DNA from 2 places in the Mesorhizobium sp. B2-3-11 genome. Region 2 is predicted to be linked to the other one. Evidence: riboswitches for the same ligand, from Rfam matches in the RefSeq annotation. Region 2 holds a riboswitch; the other holds the start of a gene.
The links. Region 2 has a riboswitch for thiamine pyrophosphate ahead of thiB (thiamine ABC transporter substrate binding subunit). Riboswitches for the same ligand answer to the same signal wherever they lie in the genome.
Positions count from the first base shown of each region.

Region 1: linked by a shared signal. The riboswitch ahead of FJ960_RS10400 (YkoF family thiamine/hydroxymethylpyrimidine-binding protein) and the one ahead of thiB (thiamine ABC transporter substrate binding subunit) in region 2 are both predicted to bind thiamine pyrophosphate.

Region 1 covers NZ_VFVS01000006.1:49,638-55,934, reverse strand. The annotation lists gene FJ960_RS10415 (glycosyltransferase family 39 protein) at 1-521, shown strand, start outside; gene msrA (peptide-methionine (S)-S-oxide reductase MsrA) at 708-1,226, shown strand; gene FJ960_RS29450 (hypothetical protein) at 1,324-1,461, shown strand; TPP riboswitch at 1,811-1,924, shown strand; gene FJ960_RS10400 (YkoF family thiamine/hydroxymethylpyrimidine-binding protein) at 1,915-2,523, shown strand; gene FJ960_RS10395 (ABC transporter permease) at 2,565-3,383, shown strand; gene FJ960_RS10390 (ABC transporter ATP-binding protein) at 3,380-4,147, shown strand; gene FJ960_RS10385 (ABC transporter substrate-binding protein) at 4,140-5,156, shown strand; gene FJ960_RS10380 (isoprenylcysteine carboxylmethyltransferase family protein) at 5,399-6,034, shown strand; gene FJ960_RS29445 (hypothetical protein) at 6,115-6,297, opposite strand, start outside.
Region 2 covers NZ_VFVS01000004.1:184,186-190,482, reverse strand. The annotation lists gene FJ960_RS08215 (ABC-F family ATP-binding cassette domain-containing protein) at 1-1,736, opposite strand, end outside; gene FJ960_RS08210 (thiamine diphosphokinase) at 1,738-2,382, opposite strand; TPP riboswitch at 2,470-2,584, shown strand; gene thiB (thiamine ABC transporter substrate binding subunit) at 2,628-3,626, shown strand; gene thiP (thiamine/thiamine pyrophosphate ABC transporter permease) at 3,650-5,317, shown strand; gene thiQ (thiamine ABC transporter ATP-binding protein) at 5,310-6,086, shown strand.

The DNA.
Region 1 (6,297 bases), on a different contig from region 2:
GGCTCGCCGCCGTCGAGATGCGAAAGCTAGCGATCTGCGCCTTCATCTGCATCGTCACCATGTCGGGCGCCTATGCGGCAATCCGCTGGACGGACTGCAATGTGCGCGGGCGCATGGACGCCGTCTGCTGGCCGGCGCAGCCGATCTCGGACGAGGCCGAGGCAATCTGGCACGCGGCGGCGCCCGGCCAGCTCGACATCGTCGGTGGCGACACCAATCTTGCCATGCTGGCGGGCCTCAATGCCTATGACAAGCCGTCGATCTTCACCGACCTCGATATGCGGTTCGCACCCTGGATCACGAGGCAGCGGTTGCGCGACCATGGCATGCTGATGATTTGGCGGGGTCATGGCGTGCCGCCACAGTTGCGGGCATGGTTGGACAACATCCCGGTCAAGACGGTTCTTTTCAACTGGTCGCGCGAGGCGCCGCCGGTAGCGATCAGTTTTGCCGCCATTCCGCCTGGTGCGCGATATCTGCCGGTTGCCGCCAGCAGCCGGACCCGGCACCCGCGCGTCTAAGGCGGGCAGTGTCATGCGCCGGTTCGTTAGGGGGCGCCTTCCACCGGTATGACCGAATGGCCGCTCGTCTGACTGGACGAACCGGGCGACAATGCCCATTTATGGGGATATCCATATTTGTTGTCGCGCAATTCCCCGGGGAAAGCCGCTACACTTTTCCTGGGATTGCCTTTGAGGAGACGTTACATGGCGACTTCGAGCGAACGTGCAGTGCTTGCCGGTGGCTGCTTCTGGGGCATGCAGGATCTGATCCGGCGCTTCCCGGGCGTCCTCGCCACCCGCGTCGGCTACAGCGGCGGCGACGTGCCGAACGCCACCTATCGCAATCATGGCACGCATGCCGAAGCCATCGAGATCACCTTCGATCCGGCGAAAATCAGCTTCCGCCAGCTTCTGGAATTCTTCTTCCAGATACACGATCCGACGACGCGCAACCGCCAGGGCAACGATGTCGGCATGAGCTATCGCTCGGCAATCTACTACACCAGCGAGGAGCAGAAGCGTGTGGCGGAGGACACCATCGCCGATGTCGATGCCTCCGGCCTGTGGCCCGGCAAGGTTGTCACCGAGCTCGCGCCGGTCGGTGCGTTCTGGGAGGCCGAGCCCGAGCACCAGGATTATCTGGAGAAATATCCCAACGGCTACACCTGCCATTTCATCAGGCCAGGCTGGAAACTGCCGGTTCGCGAAAAGGCAGTTTCATAAGTTTTTTTGATAGCGGCTGTTAACCACCGTCCGGCGGGTTGACAGTTCGAATCGGCGCGAGGGGTGCCGCCGGGCGGTCGTGGCGGACACTGAATCGATGCGCATGGAAATCGCGGAACGTCAGTCCGCGATTTCCATGCTGCGAAACTATTTCCCGCAGTTGCTGTCGTTAACGGTCGGCGCCGTCGCATTGCCATTGGCATCCGTCTGCGCGCCCTGCGGATTGTTCGGGTAATTCTGGTCCGCGTTGGAATTCATATTGCAAGGGCAATAGTGAAGGCCGAAGCCGCGAGGATTTTCATAAGCATGGTTTGTCTCCATTTCTATGGATTCATCGCCAGAGCGGTTCACGGGCTTCGCGGAAGCAACTGACCGCTCTATCTCTTTGTTTTGACGCAAGTCCGGCCAGAAACCGCTTCACACTTTTCCTGCGATTGCGTCTGGTGAACAACCCCTCGACATTGCGAAGGTCCAGACAAATTTCCGAGCCGGGGGCACCCGGTTGCGTCTGCGCTGGCGCAATGCTTTTGGCGCAGCTTGCTGAAAAAACAGCTTCCCCAACCGATCGAATGGTGCTTTAACGCCGCCATCCACAGGGGTGCTCCGTACGGTCGGGGCTGAGACGGGGGCGGCAAGCCCACAGACCCTAGAAGCTGATCTGGGTAATACCAGCGGAGCGAGGCGGGCGATGTTTTCAGGCGCACAGGTTTCCCTATATCCAATGGCCGACGATTTTGTCGGCGTCATCCTGGGCGCGCTCGGCGCGCTCGATCCGTACCGCGACAAGCTTAGGATCGAGACCGACGACATCTCGACCCTGCTGGTCGGGCCCCCCGAGGTGTTGTTCCCGGCGCTGCGCGACCTTTTCGTGGCTGCGTCCGGCAGCGGCAAGCATTGCGTGCTGTCGGCCACCATTTCGCGTGGCTGTCCAGGGGAGCCGGACGATCCAATCTGCCGCTCCAACACGTTCGGCGGACCCGCCGGGCCACTCGGACCACGCAAGCAAGCGGCCATCACCGCCGTGCGCGGCGCGCCCGCCACTGGCCAGCCAGCGGCGGCGCAGTTCTCGCTCTATGTGATGGGCACGGACGACCACATGGACGAGATCTATGGCTGCATCGATTTCCTGAAGCAGTCCGGCGTCTACGATCGCTCCAAGAATTTCTGCACCAAGCTGCGCGGCGATGCCGGCGCGATCTTCTCGGCGCTCGATGAAGCGTTCTGCCGCTTCGGGCCAGGCGCCGGCCACGTAACCCTCGACGTCACGGTTTCGGCCAACAGTCCCACTGCCGTCTGAACCGCTCGCGCCGAAGCGCGCGCCGTCAAGGTTATCCTCTCGTGGTTTCATCGTCATTCAACCCGCGTCAACTCGCGGGCTTCTTCGCCCAGGCAGCGCCGGCCGTGATAACGATCGGTCTGGTGCTCGTGGCTTGGGAACTCTACGCAAACCATTCCGGCATCAAGGCGACGGTTCTGCCGGCGCCCTCGCGCGTCTTCGAACAGGCGATGCTCAATCGTGACGCGCTGCTCGACAATGCCATTCCCACCATCGGCGCCACGCTGATCGGTTTTGCCTGTTCGCTCAGCGCCGCCTTTGCGCTGTCGATGCTGGTCGACTTCTTCCAGCCTTTGCGGCGCGCACTGTTTCCCGTGTTTATCGTCAGCCAGACTTTGCCGCTGGTCGCCATTGCGCCATTGGTGGTGCTTTGGTTCGGTTTCGGGCTGACGCCCAAGATCATGCTGGTGGCGCTGGTCACCTTCTTCCCGATGCTGGTGGCCCTCGTACAGGGCTACGAGGCGACCGAGGTTGAGATTGGCCAGATGCTGCGCGCCATGGGAGCAGGGCGCTGGCGGGTCTTCATGCTGGCACGGTTGCCTTCGGCGCTGCCGTATTTCTTCGCGGGCCTCAGGATCTCCATCACCTACGCCGTCGTCGGCGCCATCTTCGCCGAATATGCGGGCGCGGCCAAAGGGCTGGGCATCTACATGCTCAACGCCAAGAACAATTTCCGTCCCGACCTGGTGCTCGCCGCCGTCGGCGTCAGCGCCGCGCTCACCCTCGTCCTGTTCGGGCTGACGGTGCTGCTGCAGCGTCTGGCCATGCCCTGGGAACAAGCCGCTGGCAGGCAAGCCGCCGGAAGAGGCCCGCAAGCATGAGCCGGCTCGAATTGCGGCATATGCGCAAGGTCTTTGGCGGGCTCGAAGTGCTCGCCGACATTTCACTGCGCGTGGATGCCGGCGAATTCGTCTCGATCCTTGGGCCTTCGGGTGCCGGCAAGTCGACGCTGTTCCAGCTTTTGACCGGCGCCGAGCATGGCGAGGGTGAGATGTTCTTCGACGGCGCGCCGCTCGACGATCACGGCAGGCATTTCGCCTTCATGCCGCAGCGCGACGCGCTGATGCCGTGGCGGCGCATCCTCGACAACACGACACTCGGGCTCGAGGTGCAAGGCGTCAGCCGCAAGGCGGCGCGGACGCGGGTCGCGCCGCTGTTTGCCGAGTTCGGGCTCGCCGGCTTCGAGCGGCATTTTCCAGCGCAGCTTTCGGGCGGCATGCGCCAGCGCGCGGCGCTGCTGCGCACTGTCGTGCAGGAACGCGACATGTTGCTGCTCGACGAGCCGTTCGGCGCGCTCGATGCACTGACCCGGGCGGCCATGCAGCGCTGGCTCGAACAGATGTGGCGGCATCATCGCTGGACGGCGATGCTGATCACCCATGATGTGCGCGAAGCCGTGTTCCTGTCCGACCGCATCTATGTGCTGTCGGCGCGGCCGGCCCATGTCGTGCGCGAAATCAAGGTGCCACTGCCGCGCCCGCGTGATCCGACCAGCACCGCCACACGGCAGGCCGGGGCACTCGAGGCCGAAATCCTCCATATTTTGCTCAACCTCCAGCCATCCAAAGGACATGACCATGACTGACTTGACGCGCAGGCAAGCTCTGCTGCTCACCCTTGCCGGCAGCGTACCGCTGATCACCGGATCGAGCCGCTCCTTCGCGGCAACGCGGAAGGTTACCGTCGCGCTCGACTGGACGGTCAACACCAACCATATCGGGCTGTTCGTCGCCCGCGACAAGGGCTTTTATCGCGAGGCGGGCCTCGAGGTCGACATCCTGCCCTATAGCGATACCGGTGCCGGTACGCTTGTCGCCAACCGCGTCGCCGATTTCGGCATCAACGGCACCATCAGCCTGTTCACCCAGAGGACCGCTGGGGCCGACTTGAAGGGTGTCTATGCCGTCGTGCAGTCCGAGACAGGCCGGCTGGTGTTCGATGCGGCGCGCAGCGAGATCAAAAGTCCGAAGGATCTGGATGGCCTGACCTATGGCGGCTTCGGCAGTGCCTGGGAGAACGCACTGATTTCTACCATCATCCGGCATGATGGCGGCAAGGGCGATTTCGAGACGGTGACGCTCGGCACTTCCGCCTACGAGGCGCTGGCCAACGGCTCGGTCGACTTCACGCTCGAAGTGTCGACCTGGGAGGGCGTCGAAGCCGAACTCAAGGGCGTCAAGCAGCGCAGCTTCGTCTACGCCGACTATGGCGTCCCCGACGAGCACACGACGCTTATCTCTTCGAGCGAAGCCTATCTCCAGGCAAATCCCGAGCTGGCGTCATCCTTCATCCAGGCAACGCGGCGGGGTTATCAGTTCGCGGTCGATCATCCAGAGGAAGCCGCCACGCTGCTGATCGCCGCCAACAAGGATGCCCTGAGCAATCCGGCGCTGATCCACGCCTCGCTGAAGACACTGATCGAGGGGCACTATCTGCGCGGGCAAGACGGCACCATCGGCATCATGGATCCGGCCAAGATGGAAGCGATCGGCTCCTATCTCCTTGCTGCCGGCATCCTGCACGACGCCGATGGCAAGATCGTCGCGCAACGTCCCGATTTTGCGAAATATTTCAGCAATGTGTACCTCAGATAGGCATCAATGCGGAAACCGCGAAAGGATCGTCCGATGCTGGACGCCGGGATGTCGCCAAGGTTGCGGCCCCGACAACCCCGGGTGCGGCCCTCACCTTCGATCCGGTTTGATGCCGATCTGATCTTCTCGGTTAACGACCCGGCAATGGTTGCGTGCGAGGGTCGCCCCGAGGGATCATCGGGATGCTTGCCTTGCTCATGTTAAAAAGCGACACACTTTCGCCTGCAGCAGATAACCGGTTTTTGTCCGCGGCGCGCAAGCGCGAGATTCTGCTCGACCTGCGCGAAGGTTTCTTTCGTGTCTGCGCCTTGGTGTGCGCGGGGCTGTTCGTCTATCGCGGCGTCTATCAGCTTATCGAGGATCCGACCCGGCTCAATGCCGCGCTGGTGGCGATTTCCGAGATACTCACCTTCACCTGGCTGCTTCTGTCGCGGCGTCCGGTGACGCGTGACTGGAATCCGCTGACGGTCATCGTTTCGGTGTCAGCCAGTTTTGGCGTTGCGTTGATCACCCTCCAACCAGGCATTGCACTCATCCCCCTTTATGTCGCCGCGCCGTTGCAGTTCATCGCACTGTTGTTCGTTATCTGGGGTAAGATCTCGCTGGGGCGCTCTTTTGCGATCCTGCCCGCCAATCGCGGTGTGATGACGGGCGGTGCCTATCGGCTGGTGCGGCATCCGATCTATGCCGGTTACCTCGCCGGCCATGTGCTCTACCTCCTGTCGGCCTTTTCCTTCCACAATCTCGCGGTCTATGCGGTAATTACCTATCTCCAGCTTTACCGCATCTTGCGCGAGGAGGCCTTGCTGGCCACCGTGGCGGAGTATCGCGCCTACATGGAACGCGTGCACTACAGGCTGTTCTATCGGCTATTCTGAGAGCAAGATCGCCAAGGCATTGTTGGCGAACCCATTTTTGGGCTGTTCAGGGGCGGGTCGCCTCAACATCGCCCAGTGAATCAAAGACTCCCGGCAAAAGCCAGGGTCGTCAGCAGTCCGAGCCCGCCGTCCAGGCGGGCTTTTCTGCGTTTCGGGGCTGAATGTTCCGCAGATGCAATGGTCCGGCGGAACGCCAGCCCCCCTAAAACGTTCATACCTTGCAACATCCGAAATAGCGCGATGTTGAAACAGCGCGAAAGCGC
Region 2 (6,297 bases):
GCGGCGATCGTCTTCTGGAACGAGGCCGGGTCGCGCTCGTAATAGGCCGGATCGGCGATGTTGTTTTCTAGCCGCGAGATCGATGCGGTCACCGCCTCGATCTTCTTGGGTAGGGACTCCAACGCGAACTTCTGCTTGAACGACAGTTTCTTCGCCGGCCCTTTCGGCGCCGCCGGCTCGCTCCTGCCCGACGTGGGCACATCGCCGGCTTCCGCCTTGGGACGCGCTTTTCGGTCGTCCAGCCTGGTGCCGCCGCGTTGCGCCAGCATGTCGGAATAGCCGCCGGCATATTCGACCCAGCGGCCGCCGCCGTCCGGCGCGATGATGCTGGTGACGGTACGGTCGAGGAAATCGCGGTCGTGGCTGACCAGGATGACGGTGCCGGCAAAACCGGCAACCAGTTCCTGCAGCAGTTCCAGTGTCTCCATGTCGAGATCGTTGGTCGGCTCATCGAGCACCAGAAGGTTCGCCGGCCGTGCCAGCACGCGCGCCAGGATCAGCCGCGCCCGCTCGCCACCGGAAAGCTCACGCACAGGGGTGCGGGCCTGTTCCGGCTTGAACAGGAAATCCTTCATGTAGGAGACGACATGGCGCTGCTCGCCATTGATGACGAGATTTTCGCCGCGCCCGTCGGTCAGATATTGCGCCAGCGTCTCCTGCGGATCGACCGCCTCGCGCTTCTGGTCAAGCGTGGCGATTTCCAGATTGGTGCCGAGCCGTACCGAACCGGCATCCGGCGCCAATTCGCCGGTCAGCATCTTCAGAAGTGTCGTCTTGCCGGCGCCGTTCGGCCCGACAAGACCGACGCGGTCGCCGCGCTGGATGCGGGTCGAGAACCCCTTGACCACGGTGAGATCACCAAAGCTCTTCTCGATGTTCTTGGCTTCGATCACCAGCTTGCCGGATTCGGCGGCGTCGCTTGCCACCATGGTCGCGGACCCTTCGGCGCCGCGATGGCCGCGAAAGCGCTGGCGCATGGTCTGCAGTTCGCCCAATCGGCGCATGTTGCGCTTGCGCCGCGCCGTCACGCCATAGCGCAGCCAGTGCTCCTCGCGCACGATCTGGCGGCCGAGCTTGTGCTGCTCGCGCTCTTCCTCTTCCAGCACCAGGTCGCGCCATTCCTCGAAATGGCCAAAGCCCTTGTCCAGCCTGCGGGTCTGGCCACGGTCGAGCCAGACGGTGGCGCGCGACACGCGTTCGAGGAAGCGGCGGTCATGCGAAATGACGATGAGCGCCGAGGAAGTCCGGACGAGCTCTTCTTCCAGCCATTCGATGACCGACAGATCAAGATGGTTAGTCGGCTCATCAAGAAGCAGAATGTCGGGCTCCGGCGCCATGACGCGGGCAAGGGCGGCGCGCCTGGCCTCGCCGCCGGACAGGTCTCCTGGCCGTTCCTCGCCCGACAGGCCGAGATGCTCCATCAGATAGCTGGCGCGGTAGGGATCGTCGGCTGGCCCGAGCCCCCCTTCGACATAGGCCCGCACATTGGCGAAGCCGTCCATGTCTGGCATTTGCGGCAGATAGCGCACTGTCGCGGAAGGCTGGCGGAACACCTCGCCGTCCTGCGGCTCGACCAGGCCGGCGGCGATTTTGAGCAGCGTCGACTTGCCGGACCCGTTGCGGCCGACCAGCGCGATCTTGTCGCCGGCCGAAGCGGTCAAGGCGGCGCCGTCGAGCAGCGGTGTGCCGCCAAAAGTCAGTTTTATCCCGTCGAGATTGAGAAGAGGCGGGGCCATGTCAGCTTTCAGGCAAAGGATAGGGATGGGCGAGCAGCAGGGCTCGGCCATGGCGAAGCGCGATATCGAGGCGGCCCTTGACCTCGTTGGAAACGGTCAACGATGAACCGAAAGCCACCTCGACCTTGTCGAGCGGCCATTTGGCGCCGGTGACGGTCAGGCCGGAGAGTTCGGAGAAGCCAAGGATCGAAAACAGCGTGCCGTCGGCATAATCGAAGCCGGCCCTGCCGAGCAGCAAGGGGACAGCCTCCTGGGCACCGCTGGTCAGAAGCACATCCGTTCCGGCTTCGGCCAACCGCAGACCAAGCGCCAGGTGCAGGAAGGCGTGGTCGGCGCGCTTGCCGCCGAAGGCGCCCGCCAGCACAAGGCGCGTCGCCCCGCGTTCAAGGGCTGCCGCGATCGCCAGTTCGCCGTCGGTCTTGTCCTTTTCCGCCGGGAAGGTTTGCCGCGGCACCGCGGCCAGGTGGGCGGGCAGATGGGGCGGCACGGAATCGAAATCGCCGACCCACAGTTCCGGAACAAGGGCCAGCATCCGCGCGTGGCCGATGCCGGCGTCGGCGGCGATGACGCGCGAGCCTTCGACCTGGCGGTCAAGCCGGGGCGTGCGGATGAGATCGCCGCCAAGCAGGATGGTGAATGTGCTCATATCCCGTCGCCCTTACCAGCCCGGCACGGGAAACGGAAGGCGGCAAACTCCCACTTGCGTGTCCCGTCGGCCGGGCTTATGTGTCGAGACGCTCTAACGGGGTGCCGGACGCGACTTTCGCGGGCCGGCTGAGAGGCAGTCTCGCCAACCCGCTGAACCTGATCCGGTTTGTACCGGCGGAGGGATTAGACGTTTCGGACAATCCGACGCCTCAATTCCTTTCAACGCAAACGAAGGAGGCGCCGATGCGCACGCTTTTATATTCCCTCATCGCGGCCACTGTAGTGACCCTGTCCGGACCAGCTTTGGCCAAGGACAAGCTCACCGTCTACACCTACGAGAGCTTCACCGCCGACTGGGGTCCAGGCCCGGTGGTGAAGAAGGAATTCGAGGCCGAATGTGGCTGCGATGTCGAATTCGTCTCGGTCGCCGATGGCGTGGCGCTGCTCAACCGCGTCAAGCTGGAAGGCGCTTCGACCAAGGCCGATATCGTGCTCGGCCTCGACACCAATCTCACCGCCGATGCCAAGGCGTCGGGCCTGTTCGCGCCGCACGGCGCGGTGAGCGATGTCAATGTGCCGGGCGGCTGGAGCGACGATACTTTCGTCCCCTTCGACTACGGATATTTCGCTGTCGTCTACGATACCGAAAAGCTGAAGACGCCGCCGAAAAGCCTGAGGGACCTGGTCGAGGGCAGTGCCAATGACAAGATCGTCATACAGGACCCGCGCACGTCGACGCCCGGTCTCGGCCTGCTGTTGTGGGTGAAGTCGGTCTATGGCGACAAGGCGCCGGAAGCCTGGGCCAAGCTCAAGGCCAAGGTGCTGACGGTGACGCCGGGCTGGAGCGAGGCCTATGGCCTGTTCACCAAGGGCGAGGCGCCGATGGTGCTGTCCTACACCACCTCGCCGGCCTACCACATGGTCGCCGAGAACACCGAGCGCTACCAGGCGGCATCCTTCGAAGAGGGCGAGTACCTGCAGATCGAAGTCGCCGGCATCACCACGACAGGCACCAAGAACCCGCTGGCGGCCAAGTTCATGGCTTTCATGACCGGGCCGAAATTCCAGGACGCCATACCGGAGACCAACTGGATGTTCCCAGCCGGCAAGACCGGCAAGCCGCTCAACCCTGCCTTCGACAAACTGGTCAAGCCGACCAAGACCTTGCTGTTCAGCCCGGAGGAAGTCGCGGCCAACCGCAAGGCCTGGGTGGACGAATGGCTGGCGGTGATGAGCAAGTAGATTTTGTGGGCGAGTCTCGTAAGATGACCGCCAAGGAACACAATGTTTCCCAAGTCGATCGTTGGTTCTCAGTGCAAACCCGCTCTGACCCCCGCATCACAGCCGGCATTGTCGCGCTTGCCGCAACCTCGCTGCTGATCGGCGGCGCTTTTGCCGGGCTGCTCGCCGAAGGCCCCTACGATTTTTCCGGCGCCTGGGCCGCCTTCGATCCTTACCTCTTCCGTGTCGTGCGCTTCACGCTCTGGCAGGCGGCCCTGTCGACGCTGCTCTCGGTCGGGCCTGCCCTGTTGGTGGCGCGGGCGCTGTCGCGGCATCCACGTTTCCCCGGCCGCGCCTTCATCCTGCAGCTCTTCGCCGTGCCGCTGGCTCTGCCGGCGATCGTCGCGGCGCTCGGCATACTGGCGCTCTACGGCCGAGCCGGTTATTTCGCCGGTCTGTCCAACTGGGTCGGCGGCCAGGGTTGGCCGGGCATCTACGGCCTCTCCGGCATTCTCGTTGCCCATGTCTTCTTCAACCTGCCATTGGCTACCCGCCTTCTCCTGGAGGCGCTGCAAACCATCCCCTCAGACCAGTGGCGGCTGGCGAGCCAGCTCGGCATGGGAGCGCGACCGGCGTTGCGGCTGATCGAATGGCCGACGCTGCGGGCCGCCTTGCCTGGTGCCGCCGGACTTGTCTTCATGCTCTGCATCACATCCTTCACCATCGTGCTGACGCTCGGCGGCGGACCGGCCGCGACGACGCTGGAGGTCGGCATCTATCAGGCATTGCGCTTCGATTTCGATCCCGCGCGGGCTGTCGCGCTGACATTGTTGCAGATCGCGCTGACCTTTGTCGTGGTGCTGGCGTTGGCCCGGCTTGGCGCCAACGTGGCCGGCGACGCCAACCTGTCGGTCGCGCCGCGCCGCTATCTCTTGGTCAACAGGACTGAGGCCGTGCTGAATGCCCTGCTCATCGGGCTGGCGCTGCTGTTCGTCGTGGGACCCATGGCGGCAACCGTGGCGGCCGGATTGGGCGCCGATCTCGGCCGGCTGGCCGGTGAGGCCACTGTCCGGCAAGCGACACTGACCAGTGCCGTGCTCGCGTTCCTGTCGGCGTTGCTTTCGGTGATGCTGTCGCTGGCTCTCACAATGGCGCGGAGGGCGCTGGCATTGAACCGCCGCTCCGGCTCAAGGACACTGCTCGAACATGCCACCGATACCGGCGCCGGGTTTGTGCTGGTGGTGCCGCCGATCGTCATCGGCGCCGGCTGGTTCCTTCTGTTGCGCCATCTCGGCGATGTCTTTGCTGTCGCCCCGCTCATGGTCGTCACCGTCAACGCCGTCATGGCGATGCCTTTCGCGCTGCGCGCCGTCCGTCCCGCCTATGATGCGGCAAGCGAGCGTCACGAGCGGCTCTGCGCGCAGCTCGGAATTTCCGGCTGGTCAAGGCTGTGGCTGGTCGACTGGCCGTCGCTTCGGCGGCCGCTCGCCACCGCCTTTGCCTTCGCCATGGCGCTGTCGCTTGGCGATCTCGGCGTGATCGCCCTGTTCGGCAGTGATTCCGTGCAGACCTTGCCCTACCTTCTCCTGGCGCGCATGGGCAGCTACCGCACGCAGGACGCCGCCGGCCTGGCGTTGTTGCTGGGCCTTGTCTGCCTGGCGCTGGTGCTGGCAGCGGACCGGCTGGGCAAGGGGATGGCCCGCGATGTCTGACGGGGCGGCTGACGGCAAAGGGGTTCCGGTGCGGCTGGACAAGGTCTCGTTCAGTTATGGCGAGGCGTTGTTCGCCTTCGATGTCGGATTCACCGCGACGCAGATCACCGCCATCATGGGGCCGAGCGGTTCGGGAAAGTCGACGCTGCTCAATCTGATGGCCGGGTTCGAGACGCCGAGATCCGGCCGCGTACTGATCGGCGGGGCCGACGTCGGTGCCGAGCCGCCGGCCATGCGGCCGGTGTCGATGGTATTCCAGGAAAACAATCTTTTCGCCCATCTTTCTGTCCAGCAAAATGTCGGGCTCGGCCGTTCGCCATCGTTACGGTTGACGGATACAGACCACGCCGATATCGCGGGCGCCCTTGCACGCACCGGCCTTGCCGGCAAGGAGAAGCGGCTGCCGCGCGAGCTTTCGGGCGGCGAGCGTCAGCGCGTCGCCCTGGCCCGCGTGCTGGTGCGTGACCGCCCGGTGCTGCTGCTCGACGAACCCTTCGCCTCGCTTGGGCCCGCCTTGCGCGATGACATGCTCGACCTGGTTGCCAGCCTCCATGCCGAGCGTGGCATGACTGTGCTGTTCGTCACGCACCAGCCGCAGGATGCCCGCCGCATCGCGCAGAAAGTGGTGTTTCTGGACAATGGCACCATCGCTGCCTCAGGCACCTCGGACGATTTCTTTGCAGGGGCTGGGCCGGAGGCGTTCCGGCGCTATATCGGTGCCGGTGCCGGGGATGCGTTATCACGAGATATTGCCCGGAAGCGGACATAATTTACGCTCAAACCGGCTTGAGGCGATGTGGCGCTTGCTTGCCATGACTGGAGTAGTGTGGCTAGGTCCGCTCGATACCGGTCCGGCACAGGCCGTGATTTGCCTACAGCATCTGCTGCCCGCCCCGAGGGGCGCGTGACGGACGCTGTAGCAGTTTGTTTTGCGCATGCCGTGGTCATGCGCAAGGACCTGAAAGGAAGCCATTCTGGCG